2 linked regions of the Mariniflexile sp. TRM1-10 genome follow. The protein of the gene in region 1 interacts with the protein of each later gene in a pairwise test. Links are inferred from orthologs where the notes say so. Each region holds a gene or a part of one and is shown in the gene's direction. Other genes may lie near its edges.

Region 1 (10,376 bases):
GTCCACCTGTCATCAATAATAGTCGCTGTCTTGGCGGCTTTAAAATATATATTATTGAAGTCGCCACAAACTTTATAGTCTTTTAATGTTTTGTTGTCTTGAAATTTATTTTTTAAAGTTGTCGCAAACAGTTTTGAGATTTCATTCCGTTCAATTTTTCCTGATGAAACCTCAATGCAAAAATTGTCTATTTTTCTTGCACCGTGTCCGTGAATTTCAATTAAATACTTGGGTTTCCATTTTGCAATTTGAGATGAATAGTCTGTGCTTAAATTCTTGTTTGGGTCAACCCGATAATTGCAAGCAATGACCGAAGAAGATTTTATTTGTTCCGCAACTCGTCGTGCAATAAATCCTGTGTTTTCATCTCCGTCGGTATGCTCTGGACAAGGCATAGTTTTCACGCCACCTAATGTATGGTGTGGTGCTCCAATAACAACTTCGTTGTTGTCTCTTTGTTCAATTAATAGAATAGAAGCAGTTTTGTCAAGTAATATTTGGTCGGTCATTTAGTTGTTGAATGGTCGGTCATAAAATAACAGGTAACAATAATATAACCACAATAAACAGCTATACCATTGTAGTCATATCGTTTATGTCTGCAATATATTACTTTTTATAAGGTATCCAATGGGCTTATAATGGTCTTATTGTTAATTTCAAAGGGTTTGGTATAAATTTCTGTTGTTTTTGGCGAACTATGTCCCAACATATTCTGTAAATACCGAATATTTCTGTTGTTTTCAATGTAATGTGTAGCTTATTGCCTAAAACTAATACTGTCACCAACAGCAAGCGACCAAGCGTCTGATAAACCCGCATTAATTTCTAATACATATTTTGCAGGAACATGTGATGGCAACGAGCTTTCATCGAAAGGTTGGGCATTTTTTTGAAAGCTTACAATTTTTTTAGTGTCGCTTATGTAAATAATATCCAAAGGTATTTTGGTGTTTTTCATGTAAAAATAACGTTCGGTTGCATCATCAAAGACAAACAACATGCCTTGGTTTTTTTCCATGGCATCACGGTACATTAATCCCGTTTGGATATCAAAATCGGTATCGGCTATTTCAATATCTAAATGTATTTTAGTAGAATCAGCCGACTTAAAAATAGTAAGATCACCTTCTTTTTTAAATGAAATGTCTGTTTGCGTGACTGTTTTTTTGTCTTCTTTACAGGCAAAAACACTTAAAAGGATGATTGAAATGAATGTAACGTGTTTAAAAAACATCTTATTTAACGGCGGTTTTGGGTTTGTAAACAAACATAAAATACAGACCAATACCTATAAACGGAATGCTTAACCATTGCCCGGTATTTAATCCAAACCAATCTATATATTCATCACCTTGTGGTTCTTTTACAAACTCTACAAAGAAACGTACCGTCCATAATAAAATTAAAAACAAGCCAAAAAGGAATCCGGTTTGGTCTCTTTTTGTTGTTTTAGAGTAGAAATACCATAAAATTAAAAATACAAAAATATAACAAAACGATTCGTATAATTGCGCAGGGTGACGGTATGGAACTGCATTTAATAGCTCAACAAACTGAGGGTTATCGGTAACGGCATTATATGCTTTCTGGACATCGTTGATCCCCGTTAATTGCACGATTTGGTTTTTATAGTATTCATCTTGAATAAACCGAACACCAAAAGAAGAATCGGTAACTTTTCCAATAATTTCAGAATTTATAAAGTTGCCAATACGGATAAAAATAGCACCCGAAGCTACCGAAATAACGACACGGTCTAAAATCCAAAGTAACGATTTGTAGTTGTATTTTTTACGGTATAAATACATGCCAATAATAATACCGATAGCAGCACCGTGGCTTGCAAGTCCTTGGAAACCTGTGAATTCAAAACCACCTTTAAATTTAAAAGGTAGAAAGATGCTGAAAAAATCTTGAGAAATTAACTCCGATTGATAAAATAATACATGCCCTAAACGTGCACCAATCATAGTCGCTAAAACGGTGTATATAAATAAAGGGTCTAGATATTCTAAGGATACTTTTTCTTTTGTAAAAATACGCTTCATAATGTACCAGCCCAAAACAAAGGCAACCACCCACATAAGGCTGTAAAAGTGTAATTTAAAATTTCCAATAATGTCGATACCTGTTATGGGATTCCAGTCAAATTTTAATAGGTACATAGATTTATAATTTTCAGCGTTTTATTAATATGCTTTATGCTTTTTTCGAAATTACTTTTGAAGTTCTAAAATTTCAACTTCAAAAATTAAATTGGTTTTTGGAGGAATCGCTCTGTTTCCTGTTTCACCGTATGCCAGATGATACGGAATGAATAGAGTTGCTTTGTCGCCTACCTGCAATTGTTGTAAGCCTTCCTTAAATCCAGCAATCATTTGTGCATTAGGACTTAAATTGGCCACGATGGGCTGGTATTGATTGGCCGCTTTTCGGTGCTCATTAACAATGCCAAACGTTTCAGCTATTTCTAGTTTGTTAGTGTCAAGTATTTTGCCGTCTTCAAGAAATAAGGTGTAGTTCGTTAAAACCTTGCTAGTCTCTTTTAAATTGGCACCAGTGCCTTTTTCGGTAATGGTATATTTTAAACCGGAAGCTAGGGTGGTAGCCTGTTCCCTTTGTTTTTTAAATTTATCTTTAGTAGCGTTTAAAAGCGCTTCGGCTTTGGCTGCTTTTTCTTTTTCCAGTTTTTCAGCTTCAGCAAAATGATTAATAAAAACTTTAGGAGCATCAAACGTTTTGGCTGCTTTTCCTTTTCTTATAATGTTTAGTTCTTTAATAACAACAGCTTCAAGAGGTTTGTCGTTTGAATCTGTTTTTACATTTGAAATACTATCTTGTACATCCAAACCTAAAACCAATTCGCCAAAAACGGCATGTTTGTTATCTAAAAACGGCGTAGGTTTTTCCGTTATAAAAAACTGACTGCCATTGGTTTTTGGACCTGAATTCGCCATAGATAACATACCAGGTTTATCATGTTTTAAATCGGGGTGAAACTCATCTAAAAATTTATATCCAGGACTTCCGGCACCCGTACCTGTTGGGTCGCCACCTTGAATCATAAAACTATCAATAACACGGTGGAAAATGGTGCCGTTAAAAAACTTTTTTCCTTTATAAGCGCTATCAACCATTGTGTTGGTGCCTTCTGCAAGCGATACAAAATTAGCAACGGTAATAGGTGTTTTCTCGAAAGCTAATTTAGCGACCATAGTGCCTTTCGTAGTAACGAACTCTGCATACATACCATCTTCTAGGTCTGGGTATTGTGCTTTGCAAGACGTAATAGTTATTAATAAAGTAATAAATAAAATTTTAAAAGAAATTTTTAATGGGGTCATGCTAATTTGTTTGATTTTGGGTAATAGAATTGATGGTGACTTCGCAAATTATAGGCTTGTTGCTTCCTATTTTATGTTCGTCGCCATAATAGCCATACGCTTTTTGGGATGGAAATAAAAAGGTTGCCGTTTCGCCTGTTTTTAAAAGTTTTAAGCCTTCACGAAGTCCTGTAAATAGCTCTTCTCTATCCATAGCGTAGTTTTGGGTTTTAAGTTCTTCTTTGGAATATATCACACTGCCATTTAGTGCTTTTACATTGTAATCGTAGTTAACAATATCTCCAAATTTTGGGGTTTCTAAAGAATCAATCTCAACTTTTGTATTGTAGTAATACCAAAAACCACTTTCTGAAGCGATATAATTATTTTCTTTGTCTTTCTTTATTATTTTTTCAATTAGAGATTGCTCGTGGGCATATAGTTTTTTATTTCGTTCAACCGAAGCATTAATAAAAGAACCAGAACTCACAGAAACCGGGCGTCTGGCTTCTGGTTGTTTACAGCTAACAAAAGCTAGTAAAATAACGATTATTAAATACGGTTTATTCATTGTTTAGGGCTTTATTATAACTAGGCAATATACTAATAAATTTTTCAACGGTATCTTTTAAAGATAAATTGCTTTTTCCGCCAGCGGCATTTATGTGACCACCACCATCAAAATGTGTTCTAGACATGTCATTTACAGAAAAGCTGCCTTTAGAACGCAATGAAATTTTTACAATACCTTCTTGTTTGTCTTCTATAAAGATAGCAGCCAAAACTATATTTTCTAATGACAAACCATAATTTACAATACCTTCTGTATCCCCTTTTTTGAAATCGTATCGGTTTAGTTCTTCTTGGGAAAGGGTTATGTAAGCCGTTTTGGATTCTGGAATGACTTTTAAATTGGTCAGTGCACACCCCAATAATTGTAAACTTTTGTAGCTATTGGTATCGTAAACGTTATTATGGATTTCGGAGTTGTTGGCGCCTTTGTCAATTAAATCAGCTATAACCCGATGGGTTTTACTGCTAGTGGAAGAAAATCTAAACGAGCCCGTATCGGTCATAATCCCTACATACAAACACGTTGCAATATTAATGTCGATAACATTCAAATCGCCTAACATATCAATAAAATGATAGACCATTTCGCAAGTAGAACTCATGCTAACATCACTAAATATATAGGTTGCATAATCATCTGGTGCTTGGTGATGGTCAATCATTATTTTAATGGCTTTACTTGCCTCTAAAACCGTTTCCATACTCCCAGTCCTATGAAGCGCATTGAAATCTAGAGTAAATATAATATCAGCATCATTAATGATATCATCACATTTTTTTGTTTGCGAATCGTGTTTTAAAATGTTTTGCTCACCTGGAATCCACTTTAAAAAGTTTGGGTAGTCATTAGGTGTTATAACTTGTACTTGATGATTGCTTTTTAAAAGATAATGGTAGAGTCCCAATATGGAACCAATGGCATCACCATCGGGGTTTTTATGAGGTACAATTACTATTTTTTTTGAGGTTGATAATAACTGTTTTGTATTCGAAATATCTTGCTTATTCATAGGTGACGAAGATACAATTTTTTTAAAATTGACAGACTTGTTTTTATTGATAAATACCTTACTTTTGCAGCAAAATCATATGAGATTAGTTGGTCTGTTTTCTGAAAAATTGTTTTTTGTAACTCAAGACCTATTTATCAAATTATTTTAACTGAACAAAATTAAAACAAAACAATGGCAACAAATAGAACATTTACAATGCTAAAGCCAGATGCTGTAGAGAAAGGGCATATTGGAGCAATATTAGAAAAAATTTCAGCTTCAGGATTTAGAATTGTTGCAATGAAATTAACACAAATGACGACTAAAGATGCGCAAACTTTTTATGCTATACATAATGAGCGTCCGTTTTTTGGTGAGTTGGTTGAATATATGACACGCGGCCCAATAGTAGCTGCAATTTTAGAAAAAGACAATGCAGTTGAAGATTTTAGAACCTTAATTGGTGCTACAAATCCTGCTGATGCTGCCGAAGGTACCATTAGAAAATTGTTTGCAGATTCTATAAGTGAAAATGCAGTACACGGAAGTGATAGTGATGAAAATGCTGCTATTGAAAGTGCTTTTCATTTTTCTGGAAGAGAGATGTTTTAAAACTTTTTGAGTGAACTCGTTTAAACAGTCTCTCAGTTTATAAATAGAAAATCCCGCAACATGGTTACGGGATTTTTTGTGTCTTAAAAAAAATTAAATAGTATTTATTAAATTACTTTTACATTTACCGCGTTTAATCCTTTTTTACCTTCTTTTAATTCAAATTCAACTTCGTCGCCCTCGCGAACTTCGTCAATTAAACCTGAAATGTGAACAAAATGCTCTTTTTTCGAACCGTCTTCAACTATAAAACCAAATCCTTTGGCATCGTTGAAGAATTTAACTGTTCCTTTACTCATACTTTAAATTATTAAATTAATAATATAAATGTAATGTAAAAAATTATTAAAAAAAAAATGTTTTTTCAGAAAGCTTATAAAGAACTCATTTTGACTTTTTTCAATTGGCTGCAAAATGATCTTTTTGTCTCATATTTCACCTATTTTTTTACTCAGTAGCGATGCTATGAAGTGCTAAAAAGCTAACATCTGAAGGACGGAGCGTATAAAAATAACCCGATGGGTTATTTTAGCGAACGGGTCAGCTTGCGTAAAGGATGTTTTTCGCTTCAATCAAAAAAGCCAAGATGAGTTCAAAAACAAAAAAGTCTATCAAAATGATTGATAGACTTTTAATTGTAACTGTTAAAGTATATGTATTAGATTACTTTTACGTTTACGGCGTTTAAACCTTTTTTGCCTTCTTGTAGATCGAATTCTACGGCATCACCTTCACGAATTTCATCGATAAGTCCTGAAATGTGTACGAAATGTTCTTTGTTGTTGTCATCTTCAGTGATGAATCCAAAACCTTTAGAATCATTGAAGAATTTTACGTTGCCTTTACTCATGTTGTAAATATTAATTATTAATTACTTCAAAAGTACTGCTAAATATCATCATATACCCTATATTTTTCAATTAATTTATTTTTGAAGTGAAATCAAACAAAAAAGTCTATCAAATTGATTGATAGACTTTTAATTGTAATTGTTAAAGTATATGTATTAGATTACTTTTACGTTTACGGCGTTTAATCCCTTTCTACCTTCTTGTAGATCGAATTCTACGGCATCACCTTCACGAATTTCATCGATAAGTCCTGAAATGTGTACGAAATGTTCTTTGTTGTTGTCATCTTCAGTGATAAATCCAAAACCTTTAGAATCATTGAAGAATTTTACGGTACCTTTACTCATTATGTTTATTTATAAAAATTAAAGGAACAAAGGTAGTATAATTTTTTGTAAGCTGATGCTTTTTATTGGTTTTTTTATTTTATACGCAATCATCTAATTATCTTAAAATCAATTTTTTAATAATTTCCTTTCCCAATTCTTCATTGAGCATCTTAATAATTTTTTCTTTGCCATAACTTAATTCTTCTCTTAAAACACTCGAACTAAGTTGTATGTAAAGGGTGTCGCGTTCTAAATTTACAGATGTGGTGTAGTTGTTAACGCCATTGCCCATAAGGTTTGCCCAAGCATCGGCTACATTTACTTTATTTAGGCCTTTTTCCAATTTATTGGTTTCAACAAATTCTTTAAGGGCATCGGATATACTTATATGTTCGTTGTTGCGTTTTGCCATTGTTGGATGATGGTTACTGGTTGATGGTCTTTTCTATTTTATAATTTGAAAATCTCATAGCTTTGGTGTACTTGCTTCACGGCATTCTCCGTTCGTTCGGCATGTGTATCACTTATAAAAAGTTGTCCAAAATTTTCATTATCCACTAATTTAATGATTTGGGCCACACGATTTTCATCTAATTTATCAAAAATATCGTCAAGCAATAAAATGGGGTTTATATTACTGTGTGTTTTTATAAAATCGAACTGTGCCAATTTTAAAGCTATTAAAAACGATTTTTGCTGTCCTTGACTTCCGAACTTTTTAATAGGATGGCTTTCGATATTAAAATGTAAATCGTCTTTGTGGATGCCAACACCTGTATATTGTAAGGCTTTGTCTTTGTTAATGTTTTTTTGCAGAAGCGTATTTAGGTTGTCTTCAAACAAATCGCTGTGGTAATTTAATTCAACCGCTTCGTTGCCATTGCTTATAGCTTCGTAACGCGCTTTAAAAATGGGGATGAATGTTTTTAAAAAAGCGTCACGTTTTTCAAAAATCACGGTACCAAAATCGTTTAATTGGTTGTTGTAAACGTCTAAAGTGTCTTTGTTAAAGGTGTGGTTTAATGCGAAATACTTTAGTAGTGCGTTGCGTTGTGCCAGTATTTTATTGTAACTTATTAGATTGCTTAAGTAGTTTTTATCACTTTGTGAAATGACGCTATCAATGAACTTCCGACGGGTTTCGCTACCTTCAATAATTAAATCCCTATCGGCTGGCGAAATAATAACTAAGGGCAAGAAACCTATATGTTCACTAAACTTTTCATAGGGTTTGCCATTGCGTTTAATCACTTTGGTTTGTCCGCGTTTTAAGCTAATAACCACTTTTTCAATTTTTTGGTCTTTTTCGTAATCACCATGAATCACAAAAAAGTCTTCATCATGCTTTATATTTTGAGTCGCAACCGGGTTAAAATAACTTTTCCCAAAGGATAAATGATAAATAGCATCTAAAACATTTGTTTTTCCCATACCATTATTGCCAACAATACAATTAATCTTATCATTGAAAATGAATGATTTACTATCGAAATTCTTGTAATTTAGTAATGAAAGTGATTTTAAAATCATAAAAAAGTTAACTTAAATGGTACACAGAAGGCGCGACTCTTTAAAAGGAAGTGCAAATTATTGAAAAATATCAAATAAATACCCTTTTAGTTATGAAGAAAAATTATATTTTTGCGGCGCATTAATTTTAGACTAGATAGATGGCAACTTATAATAAAAGAGGATACAAACCTAAAACAAAAGAAGAAAAGGTAGAGGAATTAGAACAACATTCTACGACTGCCGAAGTTTTTAATACACTTGATGAGTCGGCATCAAAAACTGAAGCTTTTGTAGAAAAGAATCAAAAATATATTTTTATTATTATAGGTATCGCTGCTGCAGTAGTGTTAGGATATTTAGGTTATAACGAATTTATTGCAAAACCGAAGCAAGCAACAGCAATGAACGATATGTTTCAAGCACAGAAATATTTTAACGACGCTGTAAATGGTACTGCAAAAGATTCACTTTACACTTTAGCGTTAAAAGGTGGTGAAGGAAAATTTGGGATGCTGGATATTATTGAGGAACACAGTGGTACACCATCTGCCAACTTAGCTAATTATTATGCGGGAACTGCTTATTTGCATTTAAAGGATTATAAAAAAGCCATAGAACATTTAAGTAATTTTAAAAGTGATGATGAAATATTAGCGCCTTTAGCTAAAGGAAATATTGGTGATGCGTTCGCACAGTTAAACCAATCAGAAGATGCTTTGGATTATTATGAGCAAGCTGCAGAATTACGTAATAATGAATACACAACACCTATGTATTTATATAAAGCAGGTATTACTGCTTTAGAGTTAGGTAAAGCTGATAAGGCACTTACTTATTTCAACAGAATAAAAGAAGAGTATCCAAGCTCATCTGAAGCTGGAACAATCGATGTGTTTATTGGCAAAGCTCAAGTATTGGCAAATAAATAATATGGCTACGGCAAACAAAAATTTATCCGATTACGATAAGACAACAATCCCAAATGCGAGCAAGTTTCGGTTTGGGATTGTTGTTTCAGAATGGAACGATACAATTACCGAAGGTTTGTTCCAAGGTGCTTATGATGCGCTTATTGAAAATGGTGCGTTGCCAAGTAATATTATCCGTTGGGACGTTCCTGGAAGCTTCGAACTTATTTATGGCAGTAAAAAAATGCAGCAACAAATGGTTAATGCTGTTATTGCCATTGGTTGCGTTATTCAAGGTGAAACCAAACATTTCGATTTTGTTTGCGAAGGCGTAACACAAGGTATTAAAGACCTTAACGTATTACACGAAACACCTGTAATTTTCTGTGTACTTACCGATAATACCATGCAACAATCTATCGATCGTTCAGGAGGGAAACACGGTAACAAAGGTACGGAAGCCGCCATTGCCGCTATTAAAATGGCTGAGTTACGGAAAAATAGTTAAACGAGTTTCAGAGTTTCAAAGTTTCAAAGTTTCAGAGCTTCAAAGTTTCAGAGATTGAGAGTTTCAAAGGTTGGGAGTTTCTGAGTTACAGAGTTTAAAAGTTTATGAGATTTGACTTTGTAACTTTGCGTCTTTGCCACTTTACAACTTTGCACCTCTGTAACTATATAACCTAATAACCATATAGCCTCATAACCTTTCCACTTTATAACTTCCCAACCAACTGTTAACATTTTTTAGCAATTCTATTCTTAGTTTCTGCCTATTTTTAAGTATTTTTGAGGGATAAGAACGTATTCACTTTGTTGAAACAGCGCAAACATAAAGCCTTTAGTTACCAATCTCCTTTTTCGAAAGGAAAGGAATTAGATAACGACTTAGAAGATTCTAAGAAGATGGATTTTGTTTCTAAATGGAAACGTAATAGCGAAAGAAGCCGAAAAGCAAAAGGCGCTATGCCAATGCGAACACTCATCATAGTTTTGGTATTATTATTGATTTGCATGTATTTGTTAGAGAAGAAATATATGTAACCAAAAACTTAGAGATTATGGGAATTTTAAAACTGAGAAAAAATAAAAAATTTAGTTATACACCACGTTATTTTGATGATAAAGGTGAAGGGAATCCATTTGAAATTAAACATAAATTTGATGAACATAGAAAAACCGTTGGCGGTAATGTAGGCTTTAAAGCAAAATTGAACAACGCTTTAGATGATTTAAAGAATAATCCAGATAAACAAGTCGATAAACGTATTTTAAT
Region 2 (16,882 bases), 1.2 Mb from region 1 along the record:
TAACTGTTGCAGAATTCAATAAATCTTGAGATTCTTTGTATTTTGCTTCAAGGTCTGTAAATTGTTTTTTAGAAACGCACGAGCTCAATAAAAACATCGTCGATAAGCTAAGTAATAAGATTTTCTTCATAATTATTTAAGGGTTTTATATTTCTCTATATTTGTGCAAAAATATGTAAAAAAGAGCTGTTAATAGTATTTTAACAAAACTTTTGCAAACAATTTATCAACTTTTATAGTTTACGTTACTATTTACGAAATAATCTAAAACAATGGATGTTTTTTGATAATAGATTATTTTGTTTTTTACTGACTTTCTTTGTCTTAAGAGTTGTTTTAAATGCGCGTAAAAACTAAAGTGTGCTTTTAAGACAGCCAGGGTATGTTTTGGTTTTAGTTCTACTAAAAATTTAATTCCTGCAATGCCATCTAAAACCAAGCGTATTAAGATAATAAGGAAAATATTACCCTTTGCATTTTTGGTTAATGTATATAAACTATTCCTGAAATTAAGAAATGTTTTTTTTGGGTTGGCATTGTTAAGGGTAGCTCCACCAACATGATAAATGGTAGATTGCCCAACATATTTAACAGCATAGCCTAAGTTTTTTGCCCGCCAGCACAAATCTATTTCTTCCATGTGGGCAAAAAACGCTTCGTCTAAGCCGTTTAGTTCGTTAAACACGTACTTTCTAATAAATAAGCAAGCACCCGATGCCCAAAATACTTCGGTAGTATCGTTATACTGTCCGTTATCTTTTTCAATGGTATTGAAAATTCGACCTCTGCAATAGGGGTAGCCATATTTATCGATAAATCCTCCTGCGGCACCAGCATATTCAAAATAATCTCTCTTGTTAAAATCTAATAATTTGGGCTGAATGATGGCTGTGTTGAATTCGTTAGTAAAGGTTTCAATAATTGGTGAGAGCCAATTTACTGTAACTTCAACATCACTATTAAGAAGACAGAAAATATCGGCTTCAATATGTTTTAGCGCGTCGTTATAGCCTTTTGCGTATCCACCATTTTCTTTATTCTGAATTATTTCAATTAATGGAAAGGCTGTTTTTACAAAACTCACAGAATCATCGGTAGAAGCATTGTCTGCCACATAAACAGTAGCTTCTTTAGAATATTCAATTACGGAAGGTAAAAACTGTTCTAATAGTTTTTTTCCGTTCCAGTTTAGTATAACAATAGCTATTTTTAATTCTGCCACAGCGTCATTATTAATTATTCATTATTAATTATTCATTATAATTTGGAATGTCTTTTAAAAAGTCATAACGTTCATTTTTAAAGTCCATTTGGCAATAATAATGATTTAATCCGTTAGTTACCATTAAATAACTAGCGCTCAGCACGCGATTGTATTGTGCTATTTGGTCGAATGTTTGTTGATTTACCGTAATTGATGGCGCTTTGCATTCTACAATTAAATGGATATTTCCGTCGGTATTAAAAACCACAATATCGTAACGCTTTTTTAAATCGTTAACAATCAGTTCTTTTTCAATATTTATTAAAGATTTCGGGTATCCTTTTTCTTCAATTAAATATAAAATACAATGTTGGCGTACCCATTCTTCAGGTTGTAAAATCACAAATTTTTTGCGTATGCAATCGAAAATAGAAATTTTATTTTCGCTATTTTTGAATCGAAACGGAAACTTTGGAAAATTAAGCTCTAGCAACATCGTTGTATTTAGTTTTCAAAGTTAAGCTTCAATAATCAAATACCAAATCTTGAAAAGTATAAATATTGGGTTTTGGAATTTATAATTTGAATTTTTTCAATTTTGGACGAAGTAAAACAATTAGTTACCGACATAAAAAACGGAAAGTTAAGACCCATTTATTTTTTAATGGGTGAAGAACCTTATTATATTGATAAAATTTCAGATTTTATTGAAGATACTGTTTTAGCCGAAGAAGAGCGTGGATTTAACCAAATGGTATTGTATGGGCGCGACGTTACTGTAGAAGATGTGGTCAGTAATGCCAAACGCTATCCTATGATGGCAGAATACCAAGTGATCATTGTAAAAGAAGCTCAAGATTTATCCCGTAGTATAGAAAAGTTGGCGGATTATGCCAAACAACCGCAACCCACAACTATTTTAGTTTTTAATTATAAGTATAAAACCATTGATAAGCGTAAATCGCTTTATAAAACCCTTCAAAAAAGTGGGATAGTTTACGAAAGTAAAAAACTGTACGAGAATCAGGTTGCCGATTGGATTCGACGCGTTTTGTCTTCCAAAAATTACACCATTGCGCCAAAAGCAGCCCAAATGCTCGTGGAGTTTTTAGGAACCGATTTAAGTAAAATAAGTAATGAACTAGATAAACTTCAAATAATATTACCAAAAGGCACCCAAATTACGCCCGAGCATATCGAGGAAAACATCGGTATAAGCAAAGACTTTAATAATTTTGAATTACGCCATGCCATTGGTGAAAAAAATGCTCTTAAAGCTTATAGAATTGTTAATTATTTCGCCGAAAATCCTAAGGACAATCCCATGGTTGTTACCGTGTCTTTATTGTTTAGTTTTTTTTCGCAATTGCTTCATTTTCATGGTCTGGAAGATAAATCGCCTCGACATGTTGCTTCAGCATTAAAAGTGAATCCGTATTTTGTTAACGACTATGTTACAGCTGCAAGAAATTACCCCATGAGGAAAGTAAGCGAAGTTGTTTCAACCCTTAGGGAGTTTGATGTTAAAAGCAAAGGTGTTGGTTCTAATGCCGTTCCGCAAGGCGATTTATTAAAAGAGTTATTGGTAAAAATATTATCTTAGTGGTTAAATAATTTAAATCATTAGTGTCCGATTAAAGATTCAAGACCGTTTTGGTAAAAGAAAATAGACTATAGAATAAAGAAAATAGAATATTAGACTAAATGAGAACAAATTGATTTGCTTTTTTGTTTTTTATTAATCGCTAAGTAACTAATTATTGCAAAAAGTTAGGCCACAAATCAATAATCTCTTTGAAAGGCCATTATCAATGCGTTTGCAGTGAATTGTAAACCTTTTATCGGATAACAATGACAATAAATATAAACAGATAAAACATCCATAACTAAGTTTATGTCAAATACAGGAATTATTATATGGATGTAACATCTGACAAATTAAAAACAATAAATAAAAACAGATGAAAACATATCAACTTTTATTGCTATTTGGTATTGTGGTTTTAATTTCTTGTAAAAAAAACAAAAAAGAAACCATAGTACAAGAGCCTATTAAAACAGAAATAGTTTTAACCAAGCTATGGGAAACAGATACATTGCTTAAAACCTGTGAAGCTGTTAGATATCACAAAGAAAAAGGAGTCATTTATGTTTCCAATATAGGAAATGTGCCCCCAAGTGAAAAAGATGGGGATGGTAGTATGTCTATAATCAATCTGAAGGGTGAGATTATTAATCAGAATTGGGTAACAGGAATGAACGCTCCTAAAGGCATCCATTTTTATAATGACAAACTGTATGTTACAGATATTGATGCCATTGTTAAAATAGATATAAAATCGGGTGCTATTGATAAACGAATTGCTGTTGAAAACGCTATTTTTTTAAATGATTTGGATATAGACACGAGTGGTGATGTGTATTTTACAGATTCCAGTGATAGCAAAATTTACAAACTTGTAAATGATGAAGTCTCATTATGGTTGGATTTAGAAGACATGAATCCTAACGGCATACTTGTTGAAAAAGATCGAATTCTAGTAGTTTCATTTAGCAAAGGCGATTTTATAGCTATTGATAAAACAACAAAGAAACCCAGTGTTCTAGCTACGGGCATTGTTAAGGGTGATGGTATTGTGCCAATTAAAGAAGGGTATTTGGTTTCCACATGGCCTGGTGAGCTGTTTTTTGTTGATAAAAAACATCAAGGTGAAACAGCCAACAAAATATTAGATACTAAAGAAGAGAAACTTAACGCTGCCGATATTTCTATAATCCCCGAAGAAAACATCCTTTTAGTACCAACATTTTTTGGAAATAAGGTGGTTGCTTATAAAATTGGTAATGAACTCATTTAAACTTTTTTAATTGAAGTGAAAATTTAACCTTTCGCCAGCGGCTCGTTCGCTAAAATAATCCACTGGGTTATTTTTACGTTCCGCCCTATGCTCTTGGTTGAAGGCTTTCTTCAGTTGTACTAGGCCTACGGAACGAAGAAAAAGCAGGACAGAGCGTTAAGAAACAGTTCTATAGACTGTTTTAGTGAAATCGAAGATTCGGCGTAGCCAATGGACCGGGCGGGAGGCGCATGGACAAAAAAGGACAATTTTTTAGCCAATTGTGAAAAGTCTAAACGAGTTCTATAAATAAACCGAAATAGTCATCATGATCATTGTGAAAATCAATAAAATGATAACCAATGGCATGACGAATTTCAGCCATTTATCATAGCCTACTTTTACAATGGCTAATGAAGCTAAAATTAACCCCGTTGGATTTATAAAAGCAAATAAGCCCATCCCGTATTGATAGGCATTCACTATGAGTTCTCTTCCAATGCCAACACCATCGGCTAATGGAGACATAATAGGCATGGTTAAAACCGCCATGCCAGAAGATGATGGAATGAAAAACGATAATCCACCATAAATATAAAGCATGGCGTTAATAAAAACACCTTTATTCATACCATTTGTGGCATTGCTTGCATAAAACAGTAGTGTATCACTTATTTGTCCATCATTCATTAATATGGTAATACCTCGGGCTATTCCTATGATAATGGCAACACCAAGCAAATCGCTAGCGCCTTTAACAAATAGATCAACAAAGGTATATTCGTCAATTTTGGCTAAAAATCCAATCAGTACTGCACCTGATAAAAACACAACGGTCATTTCTAAAAACCACCATTCTAATTGAGACACGCCATAAATCATGACAACAAAGGACATGGCAAATACAAAGAGGATAAGTCGTAAACGGGTAGATAGTTTAACTGTGGAATTTGTTGTATTGCCAAACAGGGCCTCTATGGCTTCTTTTTGACTAAAAATAACAGATTTTGAAGGGTCGTTTTTTACGCGTTGTGCATATCTAATGGTGTAAAGAATACAGATAAGTGTTCCTAAAATCAGCATAATAAAACGCCCTATTAATCCAGTAGTCCAGTTAATACCTGCGGCATCAGAAGCTATAATGGTACTAAATGGATTGGTTGTAGAGCACATGGTGCCAATAGACGATCCTAAATAAATACAGGCTAACGCTACCATGGCATCATATTTTGCAGCCAAAAATATAGGAATAAGTATGGGGTAAAAGGCGATGGTTTCCTCAGCTAACCCAAAAGTGGTGCCTCCAATGGCAATTAATACGGTTACCAGTAGAATTAAAATAAATTCTTTACCTTTTAATGTTTCGGCAAGCCAAGAAATACCCGCATCAAAAGCACCTGTAAAATTCATTATTCCAATTAAACCTCCTATAAACAAAACTAGAAAAATAATGTCGGCAGCTTCAATAATACCTTTTATGGGTGATTGTATAAAGGCTAAAAACCCTTGAGGTTTTGCTTTAACTTTGTGGTAGGTATTTGGGATGCTAATGGGTTTCCAAATATCACCATTTGTAAATTTCTCTATGGGGATTTTAATTTGTAAGGCATCTAAAGTTTCTTGTGTAGCGGCTAAAGTTTCCTTTTTCTCTAAACTTGTTCTTGTAAAGGTATTTTCAGCTTTATTATAAGCTAAAGAATCAAATTTTCCTGAAGGAACGATCCAAGTTAAAATAGCCACCAAACCAGCAATAATAATGAGTATGGTTTGTGCCGTTGGGAATTTTAATTTTTTCAATCGTAAATTATTTTAATAAGACTAAAGATAGTACTATTTTAGTTCCATTTTATATTTGTATCTATGAATGTTGATATACACGAAAGTTGGAAGCCTTACTTAAAAGCAGAGTTTGATAAGCCTTACTTTAAGGGATTGGCACATTTTGTAAAAACTGAATATAGAAATTATACTTGTTTTCCTCCAGGAGCTCAAATTTTTAACGCCTTTAATCATTGCCATTTTGAAGATGTTAAAGTGGTGATTATAGGTCAAGACCCATATCATGATATAGGACAAGCCCATGGTTTGTGTTTTTCTGTAAATGATGGTATTAAACACCCACCATCTTTAATTAATATTTTTAAAGAAATTGAAACAGATTTAAAAATTCCATACCCTAAAAGTGGAAATTTAATGAGATGGGCAGATCAAGGTGTATTATTATTAAATGCAACGCTTACAGTTAGAGCACACCAAGCAGGAAGTCATCAAAATAAAGGCTGGGAGTTATTTACAAATGCGGTGATAAAAACGATTAGCGATGAAAAAGAAAACGTGGTGTTTTTGCTTTGGGGAGGATTTGCAAAGCAAAAAGCGAAACTAATAGATGTTAAAAAACACAAGATATTAGCATCAGGACATCCATCTCCACTTAGCGCAAATAGAGGGTACTGGTTTGGTAATAGACACTTTAGTAAAACTAACTCCCTGTTGGAGCAAGCGTTTCTGGAACCTGTACAGTGGTAGTTTCGGTTTTAAGTACTAAAGGCATTTTTCTGATTTTTGTTCGTTTTACAGTTTTATTGCAACTAAATTTTAACAATAAAAAATTAATAACCACTAAGGCAATAATTATAAAAGTAATTTTAAATAGCATAGGCATTGGGGGTTGATTAATCGACAATATACAAAAAAACAAGATAAAAAGTATTTTTGTTCAAGCGAAAATTATTTTGGTTACAAATCTAAGAAAAAAAAGACTACAGACAAATAAGAATTTGCACTTATTTGAATATTTGAAAAAATGTAAGTGATTTTTGTGTATATGACAGTTTTTTAAGATTTTTTTTGATTAAAGTTAAGAGTCAAGATTAAAAAGGTGAGTAAATATTATTTTTTAATTTGAAACAAGTGTTTTAATGAAATAAAAATTATTTTTGAACAAAATAATAAAAATGGAGCAAGTTAATTGGAAAACTGTTAAAGAGTACGAAGACATTACTTATAAAAAATGTCATGGAGTAGCTCGTATTGCGTTTAACAGACCAAATGTACGTAATGCCTTTAGACCAAAAACAACAAGTGAGTTGTATGATGCGTTTTATGATGCCAATGAAGATGTAAATATAGGTGTCGTATTGTTATCAGCTGAAGGACCATCAACTAAAGACGGGGTTTGGAGCTTCTGTTCTGGTGGTGACCAAAAAGCCAGAGGGCATCAAGGGTATGTAGGGGAAGATGGTTACCATCGATTAAATATTTTAGAGGTCCAACGCCTCATTCGTTTTATGCCAAAAGCTGTTATTGCAGTGGTTCCTGGTTGGGCAGTTGGTGGTGGTCACAGTTTACATGTTGTATGCGATTTAACCTTGGCAAGTAAAGAACATGCCATTTTTAAACAAACCGATGCCGATGTTACTAGTTTTGACGGCGGTTACGGGTCGGCTTATTTAGCAAAAATGGTGGGACAAAAAAGAGCCCGTGAGATTTTTTTCTTAGGAAGAAATTACTCCGCTCAAGAAGCTTTTGAAATGGGGATGGTAAATGCCGTTATTCCTCATGATGAATTGGAAGCAACTGCTTATGAGTGGGCGCAGGAAATATTGGCAAAATCGCCAACTTCAATTAAAATGTTGAAATTCGCTATGAATTTAACCGATGATGGTATGGTAGGACAGCAAGTGTTTGCAGGTGAAGCCACCCGTTTGGCTTATATGACCGATGAGGCTGTAGAAGGCAGAAACGCTTTTCTTGAAAAACGTAAGCCTAATTTTGTAAAAAAATGGATTCCATAATATGAAAAATATCTCTATTTGGATTTCAACCATACGTTTACGAACGCTACCCTTATCAATTTCTGGTATTATTTTAGCATCTTGTTTTGCTGTATATAATGGTTGCTTTAATTGGTTAATAGCTACTTTGGCTATTTTAACAACCCTAAGTTTTCAAATTCTTTCGAACCTAGCTAATGATTATGGCGATGGTATAAAAGGGACCGATAATAATGACCGTATTGGTCCAGATCGCGCTATTCAAACAGGTAAAATTTCTCCCGACGAAATGTTTAATGCCATAAAAATAAACGTGTTGATTTCTATTGCTTTAGCATTTTTTCTAATTTTTACCGCATTTGGTGTAAAGCATTTTTTCTTAACGGTTGTTTTCTTTTTACTTGCTATAGCCTCTGTTGCGGCAGCCATAAGATACACCGTTGGTAATAATGCCTATGGATATAAAGGGCTAGGAGATATTTATGTTTTTGTGTTTTTTGGTTTAGTAAGTGTTATAGGGTGTTACATATTATATGCAAAAACTATAGATCATGTGGTGTTTTTACCAGCAATTACTATTGGTTTATTAAGTGCAGCGGTTTTAAACCTTAATAATATGCGTGATGTTGAATCGGATAAAAAATCAAATAAAATAACGTTGGTTGTTAAAATGGGTATTCATAATGCTAAAATATACCATACAGTAATTATTGGTTTAGCGATTGTTCTATCGGGATTATTTGGTATATTATATTTCACTTCATTCTATGATTTAATGTTTGTGGTGGCGTACATTCCTTTAATTATCCACATTAAAAAAGTATTAAAAAATACAGATCCGAAATTGTTGGATCCCGAATTAAAAAAAGTGGCTTTAACAACGGTGCTTTTAGCCGTACTGATGGGAATAGGGCATTTGTTATAAAATTTTTGTATTTTACTTTACGAACTCATCTTGACTTTTTGTTTTTAACCGAAAATGAGATAAAATTTGTACAGATGAGGCGCTTTTTGCAAGACATAGCATCGCTACGCATAAAAAAGTAACGAAATATGGATAAATTTTAGCCATTTTTTAGGAAATAGAAAAAGTCAAGATGAGTTCTAAAAATTAATTGTAAACCAAATGAAAATCACATTTTACGGTCACGCTAGTTTAGGCATACAAGTTAATGATGTAAATATTCTTGTAGACCCGTTTATTTCGGCAAACCCCAAAGCATCGCATATAAATATTGATGCACTTAAAGCAGATTATATTTTATTAACCCATGCGCACCAAGATCATATTGTAGATGTGGAAGCTATTGCAAAACGCACCAATGCCATAATTGTATCTAATTTTGAAATTGTTTCGCATTTTGAAGCTTTAGGTTTAGAAGGACATCCAATGAACCATGGAGGAAGTTGGGATTTTGAATTTGGAACCGTAAAATACGTCAATGCCATTCACACGTCATCGTTTCCTGATGGCAAATATGGCGGTCAACCCGGTGGTTTTGTAATTGAAGGTGAACATAAAAACATTTACATAGCAGGAGATACGGCTTTAACCTTCGATATGAAATTAATTCCCATGAGAACGGATCTAGATTTAGCCATTTTTCCTATTGGCGATAATTTTACCATGGGAGTTGATGATGCCATTATTGCAAGCGATTTTGTAAAATGTGATAAAGTTTTAGGTTATCATTTTGATACCTTTGGTTATATTGAAATAGACCACGAGGAAGCTAAACGTAAATTTTTTGATAAAGGCAAAGATTTGATGCTTTTGGAAATTGGAGAAAGCATAGAATTATAGATGATACTTGCATCATACAAAAAATACATTTTAAACTTTAAACAAGCCAGTGGCACTTCCCGAGGCATTCTAAAAACCAAGGAAACCTGGTTTATTCTTTTAAATTCAGGTGAAAAACAAGGCATAGGTGAATGTGGTATTTTTAGAGGCTTGTCGGTTGATGATAGAGCAGATTATGAAGAGAAACTACAATGGGTTTGTAAAAATATCCATTTAGGATTAGAAACTTTATTGGTTGAATTAATCGAGTTTCCAAGCATTCAATTTGGTCTGGAAATGGCTTTTAAATCTTTAGAAGGCAAAAATATATTTGAATTATTTCCTTCAAAATTCACACAAAGTGAAGATTCAATTGTTATAAATGGATTGATTTGGATGGGTTCTGAAACCTTTATGAAACAACAAATTCAAGATAAAATCGATGGTGGTTTCCATTGCATAAAAATGAAAATTGGCGCAATCGATTTTCAAACGGAAATCAATCTTTTAAAATCAATCAGAAAAGAATTCACTCCAAAAGACATGGAACTTCGTGTAGATGCCAATGGTGCTTTTACGCCTTCAGAAGCTTTAGAAAAACTAAAAAGACTATCAGATTTAGACATCCACTCCATAGAGCAGCCCATAAAACAAGGGCAAGTTGAAGCGATGGCAATACTTTGTGCACAAACACCGTTACCCATTGCTTTAGACGAAGAATTAATAGGCGTGTTTACTGTAACAGAAAAGGAAAAGTTGCTACAAACCATCAAACCGCAATACATTATTTTAAAGCCAAGTTTAGTTGGTGGTTTTAAAGGGTGTGATGCATGGATTGATATTGCAGAACAAAACCAAATAGGGTGGTGGATTACCAGTGCATTAGAAAGTAATGTGGGGTTGAATGCCATAGCGCAATACACCTATACAAAACAAAGTAAACTACCACAAGGTTTGGGTACGGGTGGTTTATTTACCAACAATTTTGATTGCCCATTACAAGTAAAAAACGGTACTTTGCGGTACAATAATAAAACAGATTGGAACTTTAATTTATAGATATGTATATAGCTCAGGCATTTAATGTATTACACGATTGGTGGCGGTATTTAGTAGGACTTGTGATTATTGTTATTGCTGTAGTAATAGGTCAAATTCCTTTTACCGTAGCAGTCATGTTAAAAGCTGTTAAGAATGGGGATAATTTATTTGGAATGGATGGAACGAAAATGATGACGCTTTTGGAACCAAATCTAAATCTGTTTTTAATGTTATTGTCATTTGCCGTTGGTTTATTGGGATTATTATTAGTCGTTAAATACTTGCATAATCAATCGTTTACCAGTTTAACCACATCAAGAAAAAAGATAGATTGGAAACGTTTTTGGTTCATATTTTTTGTTTGGGGTATTGTTTCAAGTGGCTTAGTGATAGCCGATTATTTTATGTCTCCAGGGGATTATGTGATAAACTTTAAACTCATACCATTTTTAATACTATGTGTTATCGCCATTGTTTTTGTTCCACTCCAAACAAGTTTTGAAGAGTATTTATTTAGAGGGTATTTGATGCAGGGTATAGGAGTGATAGTAAAGAATAAATGGATGCCTTTACTTATTACTTCTTTGGTTTTCGGGTTATTACATATAGCCAACCCAGAAGTAGATAGATTAGGGTCTGTAATCATGGTTTATTATATAGGAACTGGTTTGTTTTTAGGAATTATGACTTTAATGGATGAAGGCATGGAATTAGCTTTAGGCTTTCATGCAGCCAATAATTTATTTACAGCTCTTTTAGTAACTGCCGATTGGACTGCTTTTCAAACGCATTCTGTTTTAAAAGATATGTCTGATCCAACAGAAATGGGTTTTATTGAAATTTTTATGCCCGTTTTTATAGTATTCCCCATATTACTTTTTATTTTGGCTAAAATATACAAATGGACCCATTGGAAAGAAAAACTCTTTGGAAAAGTAATTGAACCATTAAAAACAGAAACTTTAGTTTTAGAAGATGGCCATTCAAGTGATAACTAATTTTAAATTCATTCACGAAAAATTCAAATTAAATGGGGTTTATTATTCCAATGAAGCCCTTTTGCATGTTGCCTCTAATTTTATAAAAGAAGGTGAGCCATACGAAAAAGAAGTTGGCAAGTTTTTACAACATTGGTTAGATGAAAATGAGTTTGTTGTAGTCAAGACCTCTGGCTCAACAGGCACACCAAAATCCATAAAAATAAAGAAACAAGCGATGGTTAATTCAGCCTTAGCAACAGGCGAATTCTTTGATTTAAAACCAAGTGACAAAGCATTACATTGTTTACCCACACGATTTATTGCAGGAAAAATGATGTTGGTTAGAGCGATGGTTCTAGGTTTGGAAATAGACTTGGAAGCACCAACAGCCCATCCAGATTTTAATATTTATAGAGCATATAACTTTTGTGCCATGGTCCCACTGCAACTTGATAACATCCTACAGGATTTTAATCTTATTAAAACCATTATTGTGGGAGGGGCTCCAGTTTCAACGGCATTAATAGAAAAACTTCAAGGCATCGATTCCCATGTTTATGAAAGCTATGGTATGACAGAAACGGTTACCCATATCGCACTTAAAAAACTAAACAATCTACCGCCATCGCTAAGAGGCAAGGCGAAGCGATCTGCCGAATCTTTTAAAACGCTTCCAAACATCCGCATTTCAAAAGATGAAAGAGATTGTTTGGTCATTGATGCACCAAAACTTTCAGAAGAAAAAATAATAACCAATGATCTAGTGGAAATCTATTCTGAAACCGAGTTTAAATGGCTGGGACGTATAGATAATGTGATAAATTCGGGCGGATTGAAATTTTTCCCAGAACAAATAGAAGCCAAACTTCAAGATAAAATACAAGCACGTTTTTTTATTGCTTCAAAACCCCACGAGACGTTAGGAGAACAACTTATTTTGCTTGTAGAAGGCGGTATAGAATCAATCGATCCTTCTGCTTTTTCAAGCTTAAAAAGAAACGAAAGACCTAAAAACATTTTTACCTTAAAGCAATTTGTTGAAACAGCTTCCGGTAAAGTTCAACGTAAAAAAACAGTGGAGTTAATAAGCCATAATTGGAGTTAATAAATTAGAGACTGTTTAAGTTTTATCCTTTGGCTCTTTTATGTGCCTTTTTCCGCCATACATCAGCTATTTTCGGTTCGTGGTTATGTACCTCTCCCTCGCGGCAGCCTGGCTCCTTCGCTAAAAAGGTCTCCCCAGACCTTTTTTATACGCTCGGCCCTGTCTGACAAAAAAATACTCTATAAAACATTCCAAAAACAAAATTTAAACAGTCTCATAGTTAACTCACTCAAAAGTACACTTCCCTCATTGGTGGTTTTATTGTAAAGTGATTGGGTTTAGTTTTATGCTAAACTTTAAAATCGACTACAATGAAAACATTATTAAAAATCATTTTTGTGTTGACAATTTCAATACAAATACAGGCACAAGAACGACTAATTACGGGTAAAGTAACCGCAGCAGATGATAATTCGCCCATTCCTGGGGTAACTATCGTAATTAAAGGAACATCTACAGGTGTAACAACAAACTTTGATGGTTTATACCAAATTAAAGCGAACAATACAGATGTTTTAGTGTTCTCATTTGTTGGTTATAAAACAGAAGAAAAGCTAGTTGGTAAACTAAATACCATTTCGGTAGCACTAGAAGCAGATGTTTCACGTTTAGAAGAAGTGGTAGTTGTTGGCTATGGCACACAAAGAAGGCGCCATGTAACTGGAGCTGTAACACATGTTTCTGCTTCTCAAATTAAAAAAAACAAGCAAGAAGCCTATCACAAAAAATTGGCAAACCAAATGCAGCATCATTCGGTTTCTAATCCATTGCAAGGTAAAATTGCAGGTGTTGCTATTACAAATGGTACAGGGAATTCCGGTTCAAACACGCATATTGTTATACGAGGTACTTCAACCATCTCTAAAAACAGCGAACCATTAGTGGTTGTTGATGGAAAAATAAAGCCTTATAATGTGGTAGAATCTATAAATCCGAAGCAAATAAATGACATAACGGTCCTTAAAGATTCCAATGCAACGGCTATTTACGGAAATAGAGCTAATAATGGTGTTATTATAATTTCAACAAAGAATAATGACGACACATCAAAAGAACCACTATACATTGTTGATGGTGTTCCTATTAAAAAAGAGCACAATTACATTATTAAAAATCTTCCTGAATCTGATATTGAATACAAAACAAGCTACGGAAAAACCGAGGCCAAAGATAAGTTTGGTAAAATAGCAAAAGATGGATGTGTGGTCATTACAACACATCAAGGAAATTTTAGATTAAACAATCAAGAAAGTTATGCTGTAATTGAGGAGAATGCGTTTGAAAGAACCTCGCTTGCTCCGCTTTCAACATTTTCAATTGATGTAGATAAAGCGTCATACAGTAACATTAGGCGAATGATTAACAATGGAATAGCTATTGAGCCAGATGCGGTTAAAATTGAAGAAATGATTAACTATTTTGATTATAACTACCCACAACCAACAGATGAGCACCCGTTTTCAATCAATACTGAAGTCGCTAAAACACCTTGGAATAATACCACTAAGATTGTTAAAATTGGCTTACAAGGAAAAACCTATGATAACGAAGAATTACCAGCTTCAAATCTAACTTTTTTAATAGATGTGTCTGGATCTATGAGTTCGCAAAACAAGTTGCCGTTGTTAAAATCGGCTTTTAAGTTATTGGTAAATCAGTTAAGAGACCAGGATAGAGTATCTATTGTGGTATATGCAGGTGCGGCGGGCGTTGTGTTAGAACCAACTTCTGGAAAGCATAAAGAGAAAATAATAAGTGCTTTAGATAATTTGAACTCCGGCGGTTCAACCGCTGGTGGCGCCGGTATTTTACTGGCGTATAAATTAGCTGAAGAAAATTTTAAAAAGAAAAGAAATAACAGAGTGATTTTGGCAACCGATGGTGATTTTAATGTTGGGACTTCTAGCGATAAAGCGATGGAAACCTTAATAGAAGAAAAGCGTAAATCGGGTGTATTTTTGTCGGTTTTAGGTTTTGGTTATGGAAACTATAAAGATTCAAAATTGGAAATTTTGGCAGATAAAGGAAACGGGAATCATGCTTATATTGACAATATGCAAGAAGCTCAAAAGGTTTTTGGAAAGGAATTTGGAGGTACTTTATTTACCATTGCAAAAGACGTAAAAATTCAAATTGAATTCAACCCTAATAAAGTACAAGCATATAGATTGATTGGTTATGAAAACAGAATGCTAGAAGATGAAGATTTTATTGATGATACAAAAGATGCGGGCGAATTAGGCAGCGGGCATACTGTTACTGCATTATACGAAGTGATTCCTGTTGGCGTAGATAGTCATTATTTAAAAGATGTTTCCGATTTAAAATATGCAAAAACGGAAGTGACTAAAGCGTATTCAGATGAACTGTTTACCGTGAAATTTCGTTACAAAAAACCAGATGCTGATAAAAGTATTGAAATGGTGCATGTTCAAAAGGATGTGGTTTCAGAAGCTTCTAAAGACTTAGAGTTTGCATCGGCAGTGGCGTTGTTTGGGATGCAATTGAGACATTCCAAATACCATAACAATTCAAAAATAGAAGATGTTATTGCACTAGCTAAATCGGGTAGGGACAATGATAAAGATGGCTATAAATCAGAATTTATGCGATTGGTTTCTTCCTATCAAAATTTATAGATAAAAATAAGAGCGACTTTTAAAGTCGCTCTTGCTTTATTGCTGCATTTTAAAATAATAATCTAAAGAATGTTTTCCAGAGCCATACAATAAGAAAAAGCCACATATTAGTAATACTGCTATTGCTAAAATTAAGTTGTTAGTATGCATTTCTCCAACAAAATTTATTAGTATCGCTCCAATTAAAATTGGTAATTGCGCAATTATTGCCCATCGTGTTAGTAAACCAAAGGCTATTAAAACGCCTCCTATAAAATGTGCAGGAGCAACATAGTGTACAACGATCATGCCTCCAACCATATTTTCCATTGGTTTAAAAAGTTGTAAAAGCATCATACTGTCGGCCATAAAGCTAATACCTTTTATAAAAAGGAATATGCCCAAAGCAACACGGAGCAAATCAAGCGGGAAATAGGTATGCCCATTCGCCCACTTATTGAGTGTTTTTATTGTATCCATGATTAAAATTGTTGATTTTCAATACAAAAGATACAAAATTATAATGAGAAGTTAAAATTTAAACCTGTAAAACGCCCAAATTGAATGGTTTTTCAATAGGAGCGTGGTTAGCAGCTTCGATACCCATACTAATCCATTTTCGGGTATCCAAGGGGTCAATAATAGCATCTGTCCAAATGCGTGATGCAGCGTAATACGGAGAAACTTGCGTATCGTATCGGTCTTTTATTTTATTATAAAGCTCGTTTTCTTTCTCTTTTGTGATTTTTTCTCCTTGTTTTTCTAAAGAAGCTTTTTCTATTTGAAGCAGTACTTTGGCGGCAGAGTTACCGCTCATTACAGCAAGCTCTGCACTTGGCCATGATACAATCAATCTTGGGTCGTATGCCTTTCCGCACATAGCATAATTACCGGCACCATAACTATTTCCTATAATTACTGTAAATTTAGGCACAACCGAATTACTAACGGCATTCACCATTTTTGCACCATCTTTTATAATGCCTCCATGCTCGCTTTTGCTGCCAACCATAAAACCAGTAACATCTTGTAAAAATACTAAAGGAATTTTTTTCTGATTGCAGTTAGCAATAAAACGGGTCGCTTTATCAGCACTGTCGTTATAAATAACACCACCAAATTGCATTTCGCCTTGTTTGGTTTTTACCAATTTTCGTTGGTTGGCCACAATACCAACTGCCCAACCATCTATTCTGGCGTAACAGGTAATGATGGTTTTTCCATATCCAGCTTTATATTCGTCAAATTCGGAATTATCAACCAACCGTTTGATAATCTCATACATATCATATTGATCTGCTCTCGATTTTGGTATAATGCCATAAATATCTTCAGGGTTTTCTTTTGGTTTCTCAGCGCCTATTCGGTTATAACCCGCTTTATCATAATCACCAATTTTCCCAATGATATTCTTTATAGTATCTAAAGCATCTTTATCATCTTTGGCCTTATAGTCGGTTACCCCAGAAATTTCACAATGTGTAGTAGCGCCACCAAGCGTTTCATTATCGACCGTTTCTCCAATAGCCGCTTTTACTAAA

The links.
Region 2: the proteins of CJ739_RS11550 (region 1) and CJ739_RS16350 interact in binary tests that used the Escherichia coli proteins (3 or more experiments, as listed by UniProt). The link is inferred for Mariniflexile sp. TRM1-10 from one-to-one orthologs.

What each region holds. Positions count from the first base shown.
Region 1 is NZ_CP022985.1:2,714,996-2,725,371, forward strand. Bases 3,958-6,793 are described here. They hold CJ739_RS11550 (nucleoside-diphosphate kinase), read left to right. Parts: upstream 3,958-5,083; coding sequence 5,084-5,503; downstream 5,504-6,793. Other genes in these bases: CJ739_RS11545 (DHH family phosphoesterase), read right to left, coding at 3,958-4,909; CJ739_RS11555 (cold-shock protein), read right to left, coding at 5,611-5,802; CJ739_RS11560 (cold-shock protein), read right to left, coding at 6,162-6,353; CJ739_RS11565 (cold-shock protein), read right to left, coding at 6,510-6,701. Outside these bases: CJ739_RS11515 (hypothetical protein), read right to left, coding at 1-509; CJ739_RS11520 (hypothetical protein), read right to left, coding at 617-748; CJ739_RS11525 (DUF192 domain-containing protein), read right to left, coding at 761-1,237; lgt (prolipoprotein diacylglyceryl transferase), read right to left, coding at 1,239-2,168; CJ739_RS11535 (peptidylprolyl isomerase), read right to left, coding at 2,220-3,347; gliding motility-associated peptidyl-prolyl isomerase GldI, read right to left, coding at 3,349-3,897; more of CJ739_RS11545, read right to left, coding at 3,890-3,957; CJ739_RS11570 (DciA family protein), read right to left, coding at 6,799-7,095; DNA replication/repair protein RecF, read right to left, coding at 7,134-8,213; CJ739_RS11580 (tetratricopeptide repeat protein), read left to right, coding at 8,354-9,124; ribH (6,7-dimethyl-8-ribityllumazine synthase), read left to right, coding at 9,126-9,611; CJ739_RS11595 (hypothetical protein), read left to right, coding at 9,917-10,144; CJ739_RS11600 (riboflavin synthase subunit beta), read left to right, coding at 10,162-10,376. UniProt on the Escherichia coli protein: Major role in the synthesis of nucleoside triphosphates other than ATP. The ATP gamma phosphate is transferred to the NDP beta phosphate via a ping-pong mechanism, using a phosphorylated active-site intermediate.
Region 2 is NZ_CP022985.1:3,931,639-3,948,520, forward strand. What follows is about bases 4,941-7,734. They hold CJ739_RS16350 (uracil-DNA glycosylase), read left to right. Parts: upstream 4,941-5,901; coding sequence 5,902-6,567; downstream 6,568-7,734. Other genes in these bases: CJ739_RS16345 (YfcC family protein), read right to left, coding at 4,941-5,838; CJ739_RS16355 (1,4-dihydroxy-2-naphthoyl-CoA synthase), read left to right, coding at 6,996-7,734. Also shown: CJ739_RS16320 (OmpA/MotB family protein), read right to left, coding at 1-130; CJ739_RS16325 (glycosyltransferase family 2 protein), read right to left, coding at 227-1,222; CJ739_RS16330 (type I restriction enzyme HsdR N-terminal domain-containing protein), read right to left, coding at 1,251-1,697; holA (DNA polymerase III subunit delta), read left to right, coding at 1,803-2,807; CJ739_RS16340 (SMP-30/gluconolactonase/LRE family protein), read left to right, coding at 3,166-4,062; more of CJ739_RS16345, read right to left, coding at 4,345-4,940; more of CJ739_RS16355, read left to right, coding at 7,735-7,835; menA (1,4-dihydroxy-2-naphthoate octaprenyltransferase), read left to right, coding at 7,837-8,739; CJ739_RS16365 (metal-dependent hydrolase), read left to right, coding at 8,941-9,618; CJ739_RS16370 (o-succinylbenzoate synthase), read left to right, coding at 9,619-10,656; CJ739_RS16375 (CPBP family intramembrane glutamic endopeptidase), read left to right, coding at 10,659-11,636; CJ739_RS16380 (AMP-binding protein), read left to right, coding at 11,614-12,723; CJ739_RS16385 (VWA domain-containing protein), read left to right, coding at 13,035-15,362; CJ739_RS16390 (DoxX family protein), read right to left, coding at 15,399-15,821; CJ739_RS16395 (acyl-CoA carboxylase subunit beta), read right to left, coding at 15,880-16,882. UniProt on the Escherichia coli protein: Excises uracil residues from the DNA which can arise as a result of misincorporation of dUMP residues by DNA polymerase or due to deamination of cytosine.